DNA from 4 places in the Paraburkholderia sp. RL18-085-BIA-A genome. Region 2 is predicted to be linked to each of the others. Evidence: predicted binding sites of a transcription regulator. Region 2 holds the regulator's gene; each other region holds the start of a gene.
The links. The regulator LexA, encoded in region 2, represses DNA repair genes until DNA is damaged. The targets are predictions, from matches to a motif close to ACTGTATNNNNATACAGT.
Positions count from the first base shown of each region.

Region 1: the regulator LexA is predicted to act here: its motif matches at 2,111-2,128, upstream of P0D89_RS05240 (ATP-dependent helicase).
Region 3: the regulator LexA is predicted to act here: its motif matches at 2,430-2,447, upstream of imuA (translesion DNA synthesis-associated protein ImuA).
Region 4: the regulator LexA is predicted to act here: its motif matches at 2,673-2,690, upstream of recA (recombinase RecA).

Region 1 is NZ_JARESU010000005.1:91,845-96,044, reverse strand. Features, by position in the region: gene P0D89_RS05240 (ATP-dependent helicase) at 1-2,068, opposite strand, end outside; gene P0D89_RS05235 (hypothetical protein) at 2,380-2,643, opposite strand; gene P0D89_RS05230 (hypothetical protein) at 2,860-3,315, opposite strand; gene P0D89_RS05225 (RNA-binding S4 domain-containing protein) at 3,628-3,849, shown strand; gene P0D89_RS05220 (MATE family efflux transporter) at 4,141-4,200, shown strand, end outside.
Region 2 is NZ_JARESU010000023.1:30,403-34,602, reverse strand. Features, by position in the region: gene cysT (sulfate ABC transporter permease subunit CysT) at 1-685, opposite strand, end outside; gene P0D89_RS17815 (sulfate ABC transporter substrate-binding protein) at 852-1,892, opposite strand; gene lexA (transcriptional repressor LexA) at 2,207-2,857, shown strand; gene P0D89_RS17805 (hypothetical protein) at 3,051-3,395, shown strand; gene P0D89_RS17800 (DUF2939 domain-containing protein) at 3,553-4,197, shown strand.
Region 3 is NZ_JARESU010000008.1:26,541-30,740, reverse strand. Features, by position in the region: gene P0D89_RS07665 (DUF3800 domain-containing protein) at 360-1,508, shown strand; gene P0D89_RS07660 (hypothetical protein) at 1,813-2,031, opposite strand; gene P0D89_RS07655 (hypothetical protein) at 2,105-2,335, opposite strand; gene imuA (translesion DNA synthesis-associated protein ImuA) at 2,461-3,168, shown strand; gene P0D89_RS07645 (Y-family DNA polymerase) at 3,098-4,200, shown strand, end outside.
Region 4 is NZ_JARESU010000013.1:72,378-76,577, forward strand. Features, by position in the region: gene P0D89_RS12050 (DUF2889 domain-containing protein) at 1-692, opposite strand, end outside; gene recX (recombination regulator RecX) at 810-1,508, opposite strand; gene recA (recombinase RecA) at 1,516-2,592, opposite strand; gene P0D89_RS12065 (response regulator) at 2,824-3,594, shown strand; gene P0D89_RS12070 (sensor histidine kinase) at 3,610-4,200, shown strand, end outside.

The sequences.
Region 1 (4,200 bases), on a different contig from region 2:
GCCCCGCTGCTGTCGGCGCGCTCGGCTCCGGCACGCGCGGCCACGCATAAGCATCGAACAGCGGCATCAGATGCGCGGGAATGAAGCGCGTGCGCGACGCCCACACATGACGATCGCCCATATGCGCCTGGTTGTGCACGTAAAACCGCTGCGGCACGACGATATGCAGATCTTCTTTGGCGCGCGTCATCGCCACGTATAACAGGCGCCGTTCCTCGTCGATCTCATCCTCGCTGCCGGTGCCGAGATCGGACGGAATGCAGCCGTCGACCCCGTTCAGCACGAACACGTTGCGCCACTCCTGCCCCTTCGCCGAATGAATCGTCGACAGGATCAGGTAGTCCTCGTCGATCAGCGGCACGCCCGATTCGTCGCTGGTGGCATCGGGCGGATCGAGCGTCAGCTCGGTCAGAAAGCGCTCGCGCGACGCATACGTGCCCGCGATACTTTCCATCTGCAACACGTCCGCATGACGGATCGCGGCGTCCTCGTGATTGCGTTCGAGATGCGGCTCGTACCAGCGCCTCACCATCTCGAACTCGGCGGGCCACGGCGTCTGCCGCCCGTACACGCTCGACATCAGCTTGACGAACGGGTGCCAGTCCTCCTGCGCACGGGCGGGCGCGGCGAACGCAGCCAGTGCGCTCGCGGCGGTATCGGCGGGATTGCCGCCGCCCGCGCGCGCAACCATCTCGTCGAGCACCTTCGCCGCGGTGGCCGGCCCCACGCCCGGCAGCAACTGCACGACGCGAAAACCGGCGACGCGGTCGCGCGGATTCTCCGCCCAGCGCAGCACCGCGAGCACGTCCTTCACATGCACCGAATCGAGAAATTTCAGCCCGCCGAACTTGACGAACGGAATGTTGCGCCGGGTCAGTTCGATCTCCAGCGCGGCGCTGTGGTGCGCGGCGCGAAACAGCACCGCCTGCGACTTCAGCTTCATCCCCTGCTCGCGCGCTTCGAGCACCTGTTCGACGATGTAGCGGGCCTGATCGGCTTCGTCGGCGACAGTGACCAGACGCGGGCGTTGCGCCGACGCCTTGTCGGTCCACAGATTCTTCGTGTAGCGCTCGCTGGCCAGTTCGATCACCGCGTTCGACGCGGCCAGGATCGGCGCAGTGGACCGGTAGTTGCGCTCCAGCGTGACCTGCCGCGCGGGCGGGTCGAACTGCGCGGGGAAATCGAGAATGTTGCGCACGGTCGCGCCGCGAAACGAGTAGATGGACTGCGCGTCGTCGCCGACCACGGTCAGGCCGCGCCCGTCCGGCTTCAGTGCGAGCAGGATCGACGCCTGCAGGCGGTTGGTGTCCTGATACTCGTCGACCAGCACGTGGTCGAAGCGCGCCGACAGGTCGGCCGCGATGGCAGGCTCCGCGGCCATGTGCGACCAGTAGAGCAGCAGATCGTCATAGTCGAGCACGCTCTGCTTCTGCTTCGCGTCGACATATGCGGCGAACAGCATGCGCAGGTCGGCTTCCCATTCGCGGCACCACGGGAACGCGTTGTCGAGCACCTGGCCGAGCGAGGCCCCGGTGTTCACGACGCGCGAATAGATGGCAAAGCACGTGCCCTTGGCCGGGAAGCGCCGTTCTTTCGCGGACAGCCCGAGTTCGTGGCGCACCAGGTTCATCAGATCGGCGGAATCTTCGCGGTCGTTGATCGTGAAGGACGGCGCGAGACCGATCAGATCGGCGTATTCGCGCAGCAGCCGCGCGCCGACGCTGTGGAACGTGCCCGACCACGTCAGCCCCTGCGCGAGCGCGGCCCGCGCGCCGAGCGCCGCGCCGGCGATGCGCGTGACACGGCGGGTCATTTCGAGCGCCGCGCGACGCGAAAAAGTCAGCAGCAGGATGCGGCGCGGATCGGCGCCCTTCACCACCAGATTGGCGACCCGATGCGCGAGCGTGTTGGTCTTGCCGGAGCCGGCGCCCGCGATCACCAGCAGCGCGCCGAGGGGCGCATTGGGTGTGTCGGCGCCATACTCGACGGCTTCGCGCTGGGCGTCGTTGAGCTTCGTGAGCCAGGCGGCGGTATCGGACGGCGGCGGAGATTCAGCGACGGAGAGCACGTTGGGTCTGGACGTTTGGATGGACACAGGATGGCGACGCATACTGTATATCCATACAACTGCTGGCGACAAGCGCCCCTTTTTTTGACGGCCGCTTGGGAGCGGGGCCGAACCGGCTTGTAGCTGCGATGGCTCGACTGGGATGGGCACAGCCCGAGTTGCTGCAAAGCTACGCGAGTCGGCTCGACGCGAACGCACGGATCTCAAAATAAAATGGCCCGTGCGCACCTTTTCGCGCGACGGGCCATTCATTGTTTCGCGAGCAAAGCGGAAGACGTGAGATCGACCTCCCCTGCCTGCGACGCAGACAACTACTGCTTCTTCGCGTCCTTCAGATTGGCATCGGCATTGGCCTTGTCGGCGTCGGCCTGAGCCTCGGTTTTCTTCTTGTCCGCCTTGGCCTGAGCGACTGCGGCCTTTTTGTCCGCCTTCGACTGTTCCTTCGCGGCCTGCTTGTCGGCGTGGGTGACGGGCGCCGCAGCCGGGTCGCTCGCCTGCGCGAACGCGACCGACGACAGACAACCCGCGATCAACGCGGCATAAATCCGGTTCTTTGTGGACCTGGTGATACTCATCCAACACCTCCCTCAAACGTCGTACGACGCGCTGCGCGGTGCTTTTCAATTTCAAAGCGGCACGGCAGCGTCCCGCTGAAAATCCGGGCTGAAGCAAAAGGGCCGGGGGTGCGCAGCCTGCGCGACGCGCTCCTCGCCCGACAGTTGCATCCAGACCAAGCCAAAGCACGGCGTGACCACACACCTCTGCCGCCACGCCCGCGCTTCGCGGCTGGCTTAGTGCTTCACGTCAGCGCCATCAACCTGAGTTGCAGCCTGCCCTTCCATGTTCATCTTCATTTCGTTGTTGGCGGCCTGCTTATCTGCTTTCTGGTTGATCTTCGCGTCGTGCACCTGCTCCTTGTACTGCGCCTTGGCGGCCTTCTGCTGATCCGTCATTGCCGCCTTCGACGCCTTCTTCGACGCGCGATATTCCGCATTCGCCTTCGCGTTGGCGTCACGCTTTTGCACCAGCGGATCGGTCGAACCCGACGCCGTCAGGCGGGTAGGCGCCGGCGTCACCGGCTGCACGCCCTGCGCGGCGGGAGCTGCGGGCGCGACATCCGCGCCTTGCGTTTGCATCTGAGCCTGGCCACTGAGCCCTGCGGCCGGTTGCACGGTCTGCGCCACGGCGGCGGTGGCGGCAAAAGCCGTGAGGGCGGTACCGATCAGGAGCGAACGAATCTGGGTCATGGCTAATCCTCTCTAAAGTTGTTGTGACGCGGGCGTCGTGTCCAGCGGTCGGTTGGGATGGGATGTCCCGCGTACCTCGCCCGGTCTTCTGGTCGCTGGCTTTCGATGAAAATCCAGCAATCTTTGCTACGTATCCGCACTTTACTAGCGAATTCTGCGATGTACGAGCCGTGTTACGCAACGTTTCACTTTCCGACAATCGGATAACAACTGCTTGCATTTGCTTGCGCGGGGGCCGCGCGGACCGCGGGCTTCATCCAGGGCAAGCTTGTGCCTTATGATGCGAACCCTTTGCCTGAAGGTGCAAACGCCATGCCCAACCTCGATTTCACGCTCACCGGCGACTACGTCGAACTGCACAATCTCCTGAAGATAACGGGGCTCGCGGACAGCGGCGGCTCAGCCAAAATGATGGTCGCGGAGGGCGCCGTGACCGTCGACGGCCGGGTCGAAACACGCAAAACCTGCAAAATCCGCGCGGGCCAGGTCGTGCTGCTCGGCGATACACGGATCGCGGTCCACGAGCCACATTGAGGCCACGTCCGCCAAGTCCGGCGCGCCTGCCGTGCCGCCAGTCCGGAAATTCGCAGCGTCGCGCGCACCAGAATCGTGCGTCTTCCATCGACATCGCCGGGGCGACGCAATAAGCTGTTGGTTTCGACAGACAAACCCTTTGGCCAACACGAGCGGCTCACGAAGCACTGCTTTCCTTCCCCGCTGCTGAACACGTTGCCGCTGCAACGCGCCGCCGCCAGCGTACGAAGCGAGCGACGCGCGCCTCACGCGCCCCGTGACACTGCTGCCACTTCCGCCGTCAAGCGCTTCATGACTCAATCCGGCTTCACCCGGGTGGCCGCCCGGCCGCCAACCTACTCCCGCCACGCG
Region 2 (4,200 bases):
CCGACTTCATCGGCACGTTACCGGCAATGAAGATCACCGAGCCGTATTCGCCGAGCGCGCGCGCGAACGCGAGCGCGAAGCCGGTCAGCAGCGCCGGGAACACCGCCGGCAACACGACGCGGCGAAACGTCAGCCAGCGCGATGCGCCGAGGCACGCGGCCGCCTCTTCCTGCTCGCGCTCGAACTCCTCGAGCACCGGCTGCACCGTGCGCACGACGAACGGCAAGCCGATGAAGGTCAGCGCGACCAGCACGCCGGCTGGGGTGAACGCGATCTTGATGCCGAGCGGTTCGAGAAACTGCCCGATCCAGCCATTGCCCGAGTACACCGCCGCGAGCGAAATGCCCGCCACCGACGTGGGCAGCGCGAACGGCAGATCGACCACGGCGTCGACGATGCGCTTGAACGGAAACGTGTAGCGCACCAGCACCCACGCGACCAGAAAGCCGAACACCGCGTTGATCAGCGCGCCGCCGAGCGCGGAAAAGAACGTCAGGCGATACGACGCGAGCACCCGTGGCGACGTCACGGCGCGCACGAACTGATCCCAGTCGAGGGTCGCGGTCTTGAGAAAGGTCGCCGCCAGCGGGATCAGCACCACGAGGCTCAGATAAGCCACCGTGATGCCGAGTGTCAGGCCAAAACCGGGCAGCGCGCTCGGTTTTCGGAAGGTCAACGTCGTCATGCTGGATACTCTTCAGGTTGATGCTTGCGTTGTGATACCGATCTTCGGCCGCCGGATTCCGGTTGGCCGAAAGCGCGCCCAGGGGCGCGCTCGAAAGTGGCGCGTTGCCGCGCCGTGCCGTCGATGCCGATGCCGATGCCGGACAACAAGGCAGGCATCGGCAGACTTACTGTGGCTGGTAGATCGAATCGAACACGCCGCCGTCGGCAAAGTGCGTCTTCTGCGCGTTCGCCCAGCCGCCGAACGAATCGTCCACCGTGTACAGCTTCAGCTTCGGAAACTTCGCGGTCAGGTCGGCCGGCACCTTGTTCGAACGCGGCCGGTAGAAGTTCTTCGCGGCGATCTCCTGGCCCTCTTCGCTGTACAGAAAGTTCAGATACGCTTCGGCGAGCTTGCGCGTGCCGTGCTTGTCGACGACCTTGTCGACCACCGCGACCGGCGGTTCGGCCAGAATGCTCACCGACGGCACGACGATTTCAAACTTCTCCGGACCAAACTCCTTCAGCGACAGGAACGCCTCGTTTTCCCAAGCGATCAACACGTCGCCGATACCGCGCTGCACGAAGCTGGTGGTCGCGCCACGCGCGCCCGAATCCAGCACGCCCGCGTTCCTGTACAGCTTGCCGACGAACTCCTTCGCCTTCTGCGCATTGCCGCCCGGCTGATGTTCGGCATACGCCCACGCCGCCAGATAGTTCCAGCGCGCGCCGCCCGAGGTCTTCGGATTCGGCGTGACGATCGACACGCCCGGCTTGATCAGATCGTCCCAGTCCTTGATGTGCTTCGGGTTGCCCTTGCGCACGAGGAACACGATGGTCGACGTGTACGGCGCCGCGTTGTCCGGCAGGCGCTTTTGCCAGCCTTTGTCGACGAGGCCCTTGCTGGCGAGCGCGTCGATGTCGTAGGCGAGCGCCAGCGTCACGACGTCAGCCTGCAAACCGTCCAGCACCGAGCGCGCCTGCGCGCCTGAGCCGCCGTGCGACTGCTTGAAAGTGATCGATTCGCCGGTTTTGGCCTTCCATTCCTTGCCGAACGCCTGGTTGACGTCCTGATACAACTCGCGCGTCGGATCGTAGGAAACGTTCAGCAGCGTAGTGTCGGCGGCGTGCGCCTGGGTGATTGTGCCGAGCACGCCGGCCGCGCCGAACGCGAGCGCCGCGATGAGTTGCCTGGTCCTGCCCGCCAGCCCCGTGTGTCGATGGTTCATGTTCGATCTTCTCCGCGTTGTGGTCCGCTGAAACAGCGTCTGGTGTCGTTTTGCGTCGCGGTCACGTGCACATGAGCGCCAACTCGGAGGCCAGTCTATCGAAGCGCTTTCATCATTAAAAATAATGTTTCTTCATTTTTTAATACGCAAAAGTGGTAATGGCAGCTGGATAAGGCGTTGCGGCACGAAAACGGCTGTTTCGACGTCGCAGAGCGGCGCTGGAACGCCACCCCAGCCAGCGAACTTAAAGTAAAGCTTGAATTGCGCCGAATACTGTATAAAAATACAGTCACCTGTTCATTCATACAGTGGCCATGACAAAACTCACCGCACGACAGCAGCAGGTATTCGATCTGATCCGCCGGGCGATCGAACGCACTGGTTTTCCGCCCACCCGCGCGGAGATTGCCGCCGAATTGGGCTTCAGCTCGGCCAACTCGGCAGAAGAACACCTGCGCGCGCTCGCTCGCAAGGGCGTAATCGAACTCGCGGCCGGCGCGTCGCGCGGCATCCGCCTGCTGGCGGGCCCGGACGAGGCTCCGTACCAGTTCACGTTGCCGCATGCCAGCATCATGCAACTGTCACTGCCGCTGATCGGCCGGGTGGCAGCCGGCAGCCCGATCCTCGCGCAGGAACATATCTCGCAGCACTACGCGTGCGACCCGGCGCTGTTCTCGAGCAAGCCTGACTACCTGCTGAAGGTGCGCGGGCTGTCCATGCGCGACGCGGGCATCTTCGACGGCGATCTGCTCGCGGTGCAAAAGAGGAGCGAAGCGAAAGACGGCCAGATCATCATTGCCCGCCTCGGCGACGACGTCACGGTCAAGCGCCTGAAGCGCCGGTCCAACGGCATCGAGCTGATCGCCGAGAACCCGGATTACGAGAACATCTTCGTTGAGACCGGCAGTGCGGAATTCGCGCTGGAAGGCATCGCCGTGGGGCTGATTCGTCCCGGCGAGTTTTAAGCCGCAAGCGCGGCGCCTTGGCGTCGCAGATACGTCGCAGATACGTCGCTTGTGCCTCGCTTGTGCCTCGCTTGTGCCTCGCTTGTGCCTCGCTTGTGCCTCGCTTGTGCCTCGCTTGTGCCTCGCTTGTGCCTCGCTTGTAACTATTGGCCACACTCACACTGCATCAACGCTGCATCGCCTGGAGAGACTCATGGAACGCCTTGCCCGCCTGCTGCCTTTTCGCCAGTTCGGTCGTCTGCGCCATTTGCGCAATCTGGTGCCTTGCTCATTGATCGAAGCGGCCGCGGCGAATACCGCGTCGCTGTTCGACACACCCGCCGAGGCAGCGAGCCTGCCTTCTGCGTTGCCCGCATTTGCTCGCGTGTCATTGAACTCGGGGTTGAACACGGCCGAGCCGGCGCGTCGCGCGCCGGTGCGGGTCTATCACGGGCCGTCGCGGCTGATCATGGTCGGCACGGTCGACGCGGTGTGCCGCATGATCGACCGATGCATTGCCGACGAAGCCAATGTCCACGGCGCGGTGTTCGAGTCTTGACTAAGTGTTGAGCCCGCCAGCAGTTGCCTGATGCATCGCACGTAATCGTTCGCTGTTTCGCCCTTTCCAGACTAGCCAGCGGAATTTGCCTAGAATGGGATGGTTTCTGCGTGACCGAGGTCCACGTTAGATCAAACCTGATGGGGAGTCCCGCTCGATGACAGTTCCGACACGCAACAAAGGCAGCGCCACCCGGCCGCTGATCATCACGCTGATCGTGATTGTGGTGATCGCCGTGTTCGGGTTTGCTTACGCATCACCGTATATCGCACTGAACAATCTCAAACGCGCGGCCGATGCGCGCGACGTTGAAACCGTCAATCAGTATGTGGATTTCCCCGCGTTGCGCGACAGCCTGAAGCTGCAGATCGCCGGCTTGCTGACACGTCGGCTGGACGCGGATAACAACAGCAAACTCGCCACCATCGGCGCAATGATCGGCGTGACGCTGATCGGTCCGCTAGTCGACGCTTATGCGACACCGGACGGCGTCGCGGCCTTGCTGAACGGTATGCCGCCGCACGGCGACCCGGGCGAGCGCCCACCCGAAGGGGCTGCCGCGAACAATGCCCCGCCTACGGCCGCGGAAACACCCGCGTCGCCTGCCGCCGGTGATGCCAACAACAGCGCCAATGGCAACGCTGCTCCCGCGCAACGGCAAACCTCGGCGGGTTATCGCAGCCTCAACGAGTTCGTCGTCACCTACCGGCGTGGCGGCGAGGACGCCGCGCATTACTCGGCGATTTTCAGGCGCGAAGGTCTGTTCACGTGGAAGCTGGCCGCAATTAATCTGAACGAGTGATCG
Region 3 (4,200 bases), on a different contig from region 2:
GGATTTGCGCGCGAAGCTCGCTAACCGGCCTAGGGCGGCATCGTGTTCGCCACCATCCAGAAGTCGCAGCCGACCTTGCGGGGTCAGATAGATGCGCTGACCGCGCGGGCGTGACGTTTTGGCCGCGCTCGGCGGCGGCCCATTGCACACAAGGCTCTCGTGCCCTCGTTGCGATTGCTTCTTCATTTTCATTCTAACTTCCAGTAATACCCGTCCAACGATGCCCGAGGCGGGCCCGTCGCCGTGCCTGCTACTGCCGACATCGAAGCGGCGAAACCGGCCACAAAATTACCTCTTTTCGGCTGATTGTTTCGCCGGTCACCGCCATAAACTGAAGGCCCAAAGGTTGAAGGCGACGCATGATGGCCACAAGCGAAGAGCTGCTCGCACTTGGCGAGGGCGAAGCACCAGTTCCCGGTGAAGATGCGCAAGGGACCGTAGAGGACCCTGCGGAAAAGAAGGTTCAGCGTCTTCGCAAAGAAAAGCGCGACCTCATCGACTCGCTGGCCAGCGGCGATTTCTCAACCCAGAGAGCGCGCGTCGCATACATCCTGAATATGTTTCCGGCGGCCCGAAACAACGACGTCACCCTGGCGCTCAAGTATTGGGCAGAGTTTCAGCCAGCGTTCTTCAATCCCGACGGTATCAAGCCCGAGCATCTGTTCGAGCTGGAGCACGTACCACTTCTCGTTCGAGCGCGCGCCAAGATTCAGAACGAATACGAGCTGTTTCAGGCCGATGTCAAGGTACGACGTCGCCGCCGGGGCCGCGAGGACGAAATGCGCGATGCAGTCCTCGAGGATGTAGCGCCACGGCAAACGCTCCAGGTGTTCGCCGACGAGACGGGCAAGACCGAGGCGCACGTCATCGTAGGAGCTGTGTGGGTATTGAACGGCCGCGCCGTCTTCGACGTGTCGCAAGCCGTCAACACGTGGAAGGCCGGGTCCACATTCGCGAAGAGGGAGATGCACTTCGCGAGGTTCGGCAAAGGAGACATTAGCGCGGTAGCCGACTACCTCGACGTCATCAATGCCCACCGCGAGTTCCTGAGCTTCAAGCTTATCGCGGTCCGGCGAGACAATCTGAAGCGAAGCATCGAGGACACCGTGCAACGTCTGCACGAGTTCATGCTGCTCAAAGGTCTGGAGCACGAGGTGAACAGCGGGCGAGTGGGACTACCTCGGTACGTCACCGTGACTCTCGACGAGGAGCAGTCTCTTGACCAGATTGCGATTGAAGGCATGAAGCAGCGTATTCACGACGGTCTTCAGACCCGCCATGGAAATGAGCTGATTCTTGAGTCCATCGTTGCCGTGTCTTCGAAGAATAGCGCTCTTGTGCAGCTCGCGGACGTCGTCGCGGGCTCGGTGAACCGTCGATTGAACTTCACTGGCACTCGCAACCATAAAGACGACATTGCAGACCTTGTCATCGAAAGACTCGGCATCGAGCTGGACAGCAACGAACGTGATGCTGACCTGGACGCGACGGTCATGTTTCGCATCTGAGCAGCGTTCGCGTCACTGGCGCGCCGAAGCGTGCGAACGCCATCGAATAGCATGTCATTGGGTCGTTCAGTGTTCCAGGGGTTGACCACCGAAGCGTTTGATTGGCGAGAACGATGTAAGCGGTTGCGGCGCTCATATATTTGTAGAAAACCTAGTTTTCTTTCATGATTATTCGGATTGTGTGGCTAAACACTCGCCCAGAGTGACGGGCTTCGACGCGAGATGTGATAGAGCTGTCGCGCACAGCAGCATCACATCGGATGTCGCCTGTGACTGAGTGGTTTCACATCAGTCTCCCCCCGCGCTAGCCGTGGCTATCGACCCACGCACGACACCATGAAAGGCCTGCTGATTCTGCCTCTTCATTAGTATCGAAGGCGCCAAGCACTCCAGACGCCTCTACAACCTTCGAGTCGCGCATGATTGTGCCGCTTCCGGCGAATCGTTCCGGTCGCATGATGTCTTCCTGCTGCAGGATGGCATGGCCCCACAGCGTGTACCCACGATATTTCGCAGTTTGCATCTGTTGACCTCTGAAGGTCGTCCGTACCGCTTCTTATCAGTGATTGCCTCAGCTCTAGCGGCTCGACATGTATCTACTGCTTGAGCCGCCCGGTGTCGATTCCTGCCATCTTCAACGTAGCGTCAATCATCTTCAGCTCCTGGACGAAATCGAGTGCCCATTCTTCGCCGTCGCAGCGCACGGTCATGCCGTTGTGCATCGAAATCAGATAACGCGCCTTGAACAAGGCATCGACAAGCTTCGATTCTCGTTCGGCCTCCCGAACCCACTCGTCCGCTCTCCTGGTGGAATCTCCTCTGAACAAAAGGAAGCTGGATGTTGAGCCGAGCGCGCGATGTCGCGAGGCCAGTTCCCCAAATAAAAGTGACAGTTCACCGCACTGAAATTGCGTGTACGATACTGTATAAATATACAGGTTTTTGATGCCGCATGCTCAGCGCTTTAGCCACCGCCGAAGAGATACATCCGTCCTTGTGGCGTGCGTCGCAGCTCGCGCGTGGCCGTGGGCGGGTCATTGAGACCGGCTATCCCGCGCTGTCTGCCGAGCTTCCCGGAGGGGGCTGGCCGGTCGGAGCGCTCGTCGACCTGATGGTCCAGCAAGCCGGGGTCGGTGAATTGCGACTGTTGCGCCCGGCACTCAGTGGTTCGGGCAACCGCCCTGTGGCGTTTGTGCAGCCGCCGCACACTCCGGACGGACTTGGACTCAGCTACATCGGACTTCCCATTGACCGGGTGTTGCGGGTGAAAGCGCAGAAGACCGCAGATGCGCTTTGGTCGGCTGAGCAGATTCTGCGGGCAGGCAGTTGTGGTGCGCTCATCTTCTGGGTGCAATACGCGCAGGCCTCGTCGCTGCGGCGCCTGCATCTGGCTGCGCAGTCATCCGAGACACTTTTCGTGATGGTCAGGCCTCTGGCTGCGGCACAGGATTCATCTCCCGCGCTTTTGCGGCTCGCTTTAAGACCATCCGCCGACGGTCTGACCGTCGACATTGTGAAACGACGAGGGCCCGCGCGCGCAGAGCCTCTGTCGATTCCCCTTCAACCTACTCCTGTATTGCTTTCCCGACATGCGCGTCTTTCTCGCCGTCCACTTGCCGAAGTTGCCGCTCGAGGTTTTCCGACCGAAGTGGTCATCTGAGCCCGTGCACGGAAGTGCAGTACTGGAGAAAGACAAGGTGGTCATTACAGACAGCACGGCACGTGCAGCTGGCGTGCGCCTCGGGATGAAGCGCGGCGGAGTGCTGACACTGTCGCCGGAAACGGAGATGCATGAACGCGATGCCGCAAGGGAAGCAGCGGCACAGCGCGAGGTGGGTGTTGCCCTGATGCGCTTCTCCCCTGAGGTCGCCTTGCTTGACGAAGCGACGGTCGTGGTTGAGGTCGGCGCGAGTCTGCGACTTTTCGGCGGGTTGCTCGCGTTGTGCAGGGAAGCGAAGAGTGCCCTCGGGACGCTTGGGCTCACGGCGCGCATCAGCGCTGCGCCGACCGGCCAAGGAGGATGGCTACTCGCGAAGTTCGGAAACCGGCGCGTGCTCAAGCTCGCGTCGCTTGAGCAACGGCTGGCCGCTTTGCCGATGATGGCTGTTCCCGAAGTTCGTCCGTTCGGGGAATGGTTTTCCGGACTTGGCTGCGAGACTATCGCTGACGTTAGGCGTCTGCCACGCGCAGGCCTGCAGCGGCGATGCGGTGAACATCTGCTCGACTCACTCGACCGCGCATTCGGCACCGCGCCCGAACTGTTTGACTGGCTCGAACTGCCACCCACTTTCTCCGCACGTATCGAAATGCCGGACCGGCTTGAGCATGCTGACGGCGCAGTGTTCGGTGCGCATCGACTCATCGTGCAATTGTGTGGCTGGCTTTGTGCCAAGCAACTGGCGGTTACGGCCATCAAGCTGCTGCTCGAACATGAGCGCGGACGCGACGCTATCGAGCCGACGACCATCGACATCGCATTGGGCGAGCCGACCTGGAAGGAGGACCATCTCGTCAGGCTACTGAAGGAGCGGTTGCACCGGATTGAGCTGGCTGCGCCGGTCATCGCGTTGCGCCTCGATGCGTCGAAAGTGGTATCGGCGGCGCCGGCTTCCGACACGCTATTCCCGGAGCCGGGAGGTTCGAAGGAAGACCATGCACGCCTTCTTGAGTTGCTCGTCGCTCGACTCGGAGA
Region 4 (4,200 bases), on a different contig from region 2:
CCGTCGTTCATGCCGGACGCGTTGCCGCCCTCGCCTGTTCGGCGGACTGCCCCGTCGCTGCCTGACGACGCCGCGCGACCCGCTGACTGCGGTGCGTGGCCATACCAGCGCGGATAGAACTGTTGCACCGCCTCGCCGTCGAAACGCAGCGCGTGGCAGCGTCCCAGCTGGAATGGCGGTTTGTCGTTGGAATGCTCGCCTGTGCTGTTAGACGATTCGTCCCCTGAACTCGCGTTCGCGCCCGGTGTGCCGTCGTTGGTGTTCCACACGTCGCCGGCGAATGCCTGAATGGCGACTGTCGGCAGGATTGCGCACAACTCCGTGAGATGCGTGCAACCAGCCGTGCCGCCCAGCAAACGGGCGACATCGCGACGGAAGTTGTTGAACAGATTGAGCCCGATGAGGGCACGGTAGGCGGGATTGCTGACTTGGCACAAACCAGGATAGGGCACCCAGTCGGACGACGCCTCGGCGTCGACGACATTGAGCGTGCGATCGATGGTGATGCGAAGCCAGAGTTCATGGATCGGCTGACCATTGGGCCGGACGCCCGACGCAAGCACCACGTCACGTGGTTTTTCGTCGGTCAAGCACGCTTCCACATCCCACAGACCATCTGCTCGCTCATAGGCTTCCGCTCTGATTGCGCGACGGTGGCGCAACTGACGGGACACTGGCGGCGAAAGCGGCATGCGGGAAGGAAAGGCCGGATTGGAAAACCCATGAATTTTAGCATACTGGGTATTTGAGACAGGTTGGAATACGTTCGAGCGATTGGCGCCCCTGAGCGCGCGGCGGACGTTGCGCCGCTAATCGCCGCTCCATGTCTCGTCGATGCCTTTGAGGATTTTGCCGATCGTCGCGCCGGAGAAACCGCGCGATGCCAGAAAGCGCGCCTGCTTCGCCCGCTCGGCCGGCGTTTCGGGAAGCTGACCGAACTTCTTGCGCCAGACAGCTTGGGCGCGCGTGAGTTCGGTTTCACGCAATTGCGCGCTGGCCTCTTCGACGAGGCTCTGATCGACCGCATGGTGCTTCAGTTCGCCGATGATCCGGCTCGTGCCCAGTCGCGACGAGCGCCGGTGAATCAGACTTTCCGCGAAACGTGAGTCGGATAGCCAGTTCTCGGCTTCCAGTGCGTCGAGCACGGTATCGAGCGAATCGGTTTCCTCGACGAATGGCTTCAGTTTGCGCGCGAGTTCGGCGCGACTGTATTCGCGGCGAGATAAATAGCCGAGCGCGCGTCCTTTGAGCGAACGTGCGGGGCGTTGGGATTTTTTGGTTTCGTCCTGCCCTGGCTTCGCTTCGCCGGGCGTGCGACGCGAGCGGGTGTAGGTGGTCTCGGAAGGATCCGAGGCGGCAAGCGCAGAGGATTCAGACGATGCGCGCTGCGGTTCACGGCCCGCAGCGCGATCGTGTGCGTCGAACGATTCGAACGAATCGTCCTCTTCGTCACGCGGGCCGCCCGAGTGGCGTCCGGCATCGGACAACGGCCGGCCCTTGCGTATCACTTGAGGGTTACTCTTCTTCGTCCGCGACTTCTGCGCCTGCGCCGGTCACTGCCTCGGCCATTGCATTGACGCCCAGCGATTCGCGGATACGGTTTTCGATCTCACGGGCGATGTCCGGATTCTCGCGCAGGAACTCACGCGCGTTGTCCTTGCCCTGACCGATCCGTTCGCCGCTATAGCTGTACCACGCACCGGCCTTGTCGACGATCTTTGCCTGCACGCCCAGGTCGATGATTTCGCCCTGACGCGAAATACCTTCGCCGTACAGAATGTCGAAAATCGCTTCCCGAAACGGTGGCGACACCTTGTTCTTGACGACCTTCACGCGCGTTTCATTGCCGATCACTTCGTCGTTCTTCTTGATCGAACCGATCCGGCGAATGTCCAGACGCACCGACGCGTAGAACTTCAGCGCGTTGCCGCCCGTGGTGGTTTCCGGGTTGCCGAACATCACGCCGATCTTCATGCGGATCTGGTTGATGAAGATCACCAAGCAGTTCGTGCGCTTGATCGTGCCGGTGAGCTTGCGCAGCGCCTGCGACATCAGACGCGCTTGCAGACCCGGCAGCGAGTCGCCCATTTCGCCTTCGATTTCAGCCTTCGGCACGAGCGCCGCGACCGAGTCGATTACGATCATGTCGATCGAGCCCGAGCGCACCAGTGCGTCGGCGATTTCGAGCGCCTGTTCGCCGGTGTCCGGCTGCGAAACCAGCAGGTCGTTCACGTTCACGCCAAGCTTGCCCGCGTACTGGATGTCCAGTGCGTGTTCCGCGTCGATAAACGCCGCCGTGCCGCCGATCTTCTGCATTTCAGCGATGACTTGCAGCGTCAGCGTGGTTTTACCGGACGATTCCGGGCCATAGATTTCGACCACACGGCCACGCGGCAAACCGCCGACGCCCAGCGCGATGTCGAGGCCGAGCGATCCGGTTGAGACCACCTGGATGTCTTCGACTACCTCACCTGCGCCGAGCCGCATGACCGACCCTTTGCCGAACTGCTTTTCGATCTGCGCGAGCGCGGCGGCAAGCGCCTTGCTCTTTTCAGCAGTCAGTCCAGCCGAGCCTTTCTTGCTTTCTTCCATGAATCGTCCTTTGCTATGATGAACGGCGTCTGAGGCAGATGTGCCGCCCACTTTTAGCGGACAGCACACGAAACCCAGACACTGTATAAAAAAACAGTGGTTTTGGCAAGCGCGATTCTCATGCGAACGCGCATTTTTACCGTCGCGCTGCCCAAACCACCCACAATAATTTTCGGAGACCGCTGTGCGCCGGAGACACCTTCGGTGCCGGCAAGGCCAGGTTGGCGCATCATGCGAATTCTGATTGCCGAAGACGACAGCATACTCGCGGACGGTCTGGTTCGATCACTCCGCCAATCGGCCTATGCGGTCGATCACGTGAAGAGCGGCGTGGAAGCCGATACCGCGCTGTCAATGCAGACGTTCGACCTATTGATTCTCGATCTGGGCCTGCCGCGCATGTCCGGACTCGAGGTGCTGCGGCGTCTGCGCGCGCGCAATTCCAACCTGCCAGTGTTGATCCTGACCGCCGCGGACAGCGTCGACGAACGCGTCAAAGGTCTCGACCTCGGCGCCGACGACTACATGGCGAAACCCTTCGCGCTGAACGAGCTCGAAGCGCGCGTGCGCGCGCTGACCCGCCGCGGCGCGGGCGGCGGCCCCACGGTCGTGCGGCACGGCTCACTGTCGTTCGACCAGGTTGGCCGGATCGCCTATGTGAACGACCAGGTGATCGACCTGTCGGCGCGCGAACTCGGCTTGCTCGAAGTGCTGCTGCAAAGGATCGGCCGGCTGGTGTCGAAGGAACAGCTCGTCGACCATCTATGCGAATGGGGCGAGGAAGTCAGCAACAACGCAATCGAGGTCTACGTGCACCGTCTGCGCAAGAAAATCGAGCCGAGCGGCGTGCGCATCATCACCGTGCGCGGCCTTGGCTACTGCCTCGAAAAGGCGGCGTCGCCCGCGAGCGCGAGTGCGGCCGCCACGCCCGCTTCCACCGAGCCCGATCCGCCCGCCTCGCCGCCGTCCGGCGCGATGCCGGCAAGTCACCACTATAAATAGAGGAAGAGGACGCCCATGTCCGCACGCGCAGATCGCGCCACGGCGCACGCGGCGGACCTCGACGAAGCGCGCGACGAGCGCTACGCCAATCCGTTCGCCCCGCCCGACGAAACCGAAGCCGCCGCCGAAGCGCGCCCCCGCTCGCTGTTCGGTGAGATTCTCGACTGGATGCTCGCGCCGCTGCTGCTGCTCTGGCCGATGAGCCTCGCGGTCACCTATCTGGTCGCCAAGTCGATCGCGAACGGCCCGTTCGACCGCGCGCTCGAAACCGACGCCTACGTGCTCGCCCGCCAGATTCATCCGGTCAACGGCGTGGCGGAGCTGTCGCTGCCCGACTCCACCCGCGACTTTCTGCGCGCCGACAACGTCGACAGCGTGTTCTATCAGGTGCTCGGCACGCGCGGCGAGCTGGTGAGCGGCGAGCACGACATGCCCTTGCCGCATGAAGAGGACCGGCCGCAGCCGGGCATCGTCGAATTCCGCGACGACGTGCTGCGCGGCAACGATATCCGCGTCGCTTACACGACCGTCGAGTTCCCGCAGACGCCGGGCGCGCAGCCCGTGCTGGTGCAGGTCGCCGAAACGCTCGACAAGCGCAGCCAGCTT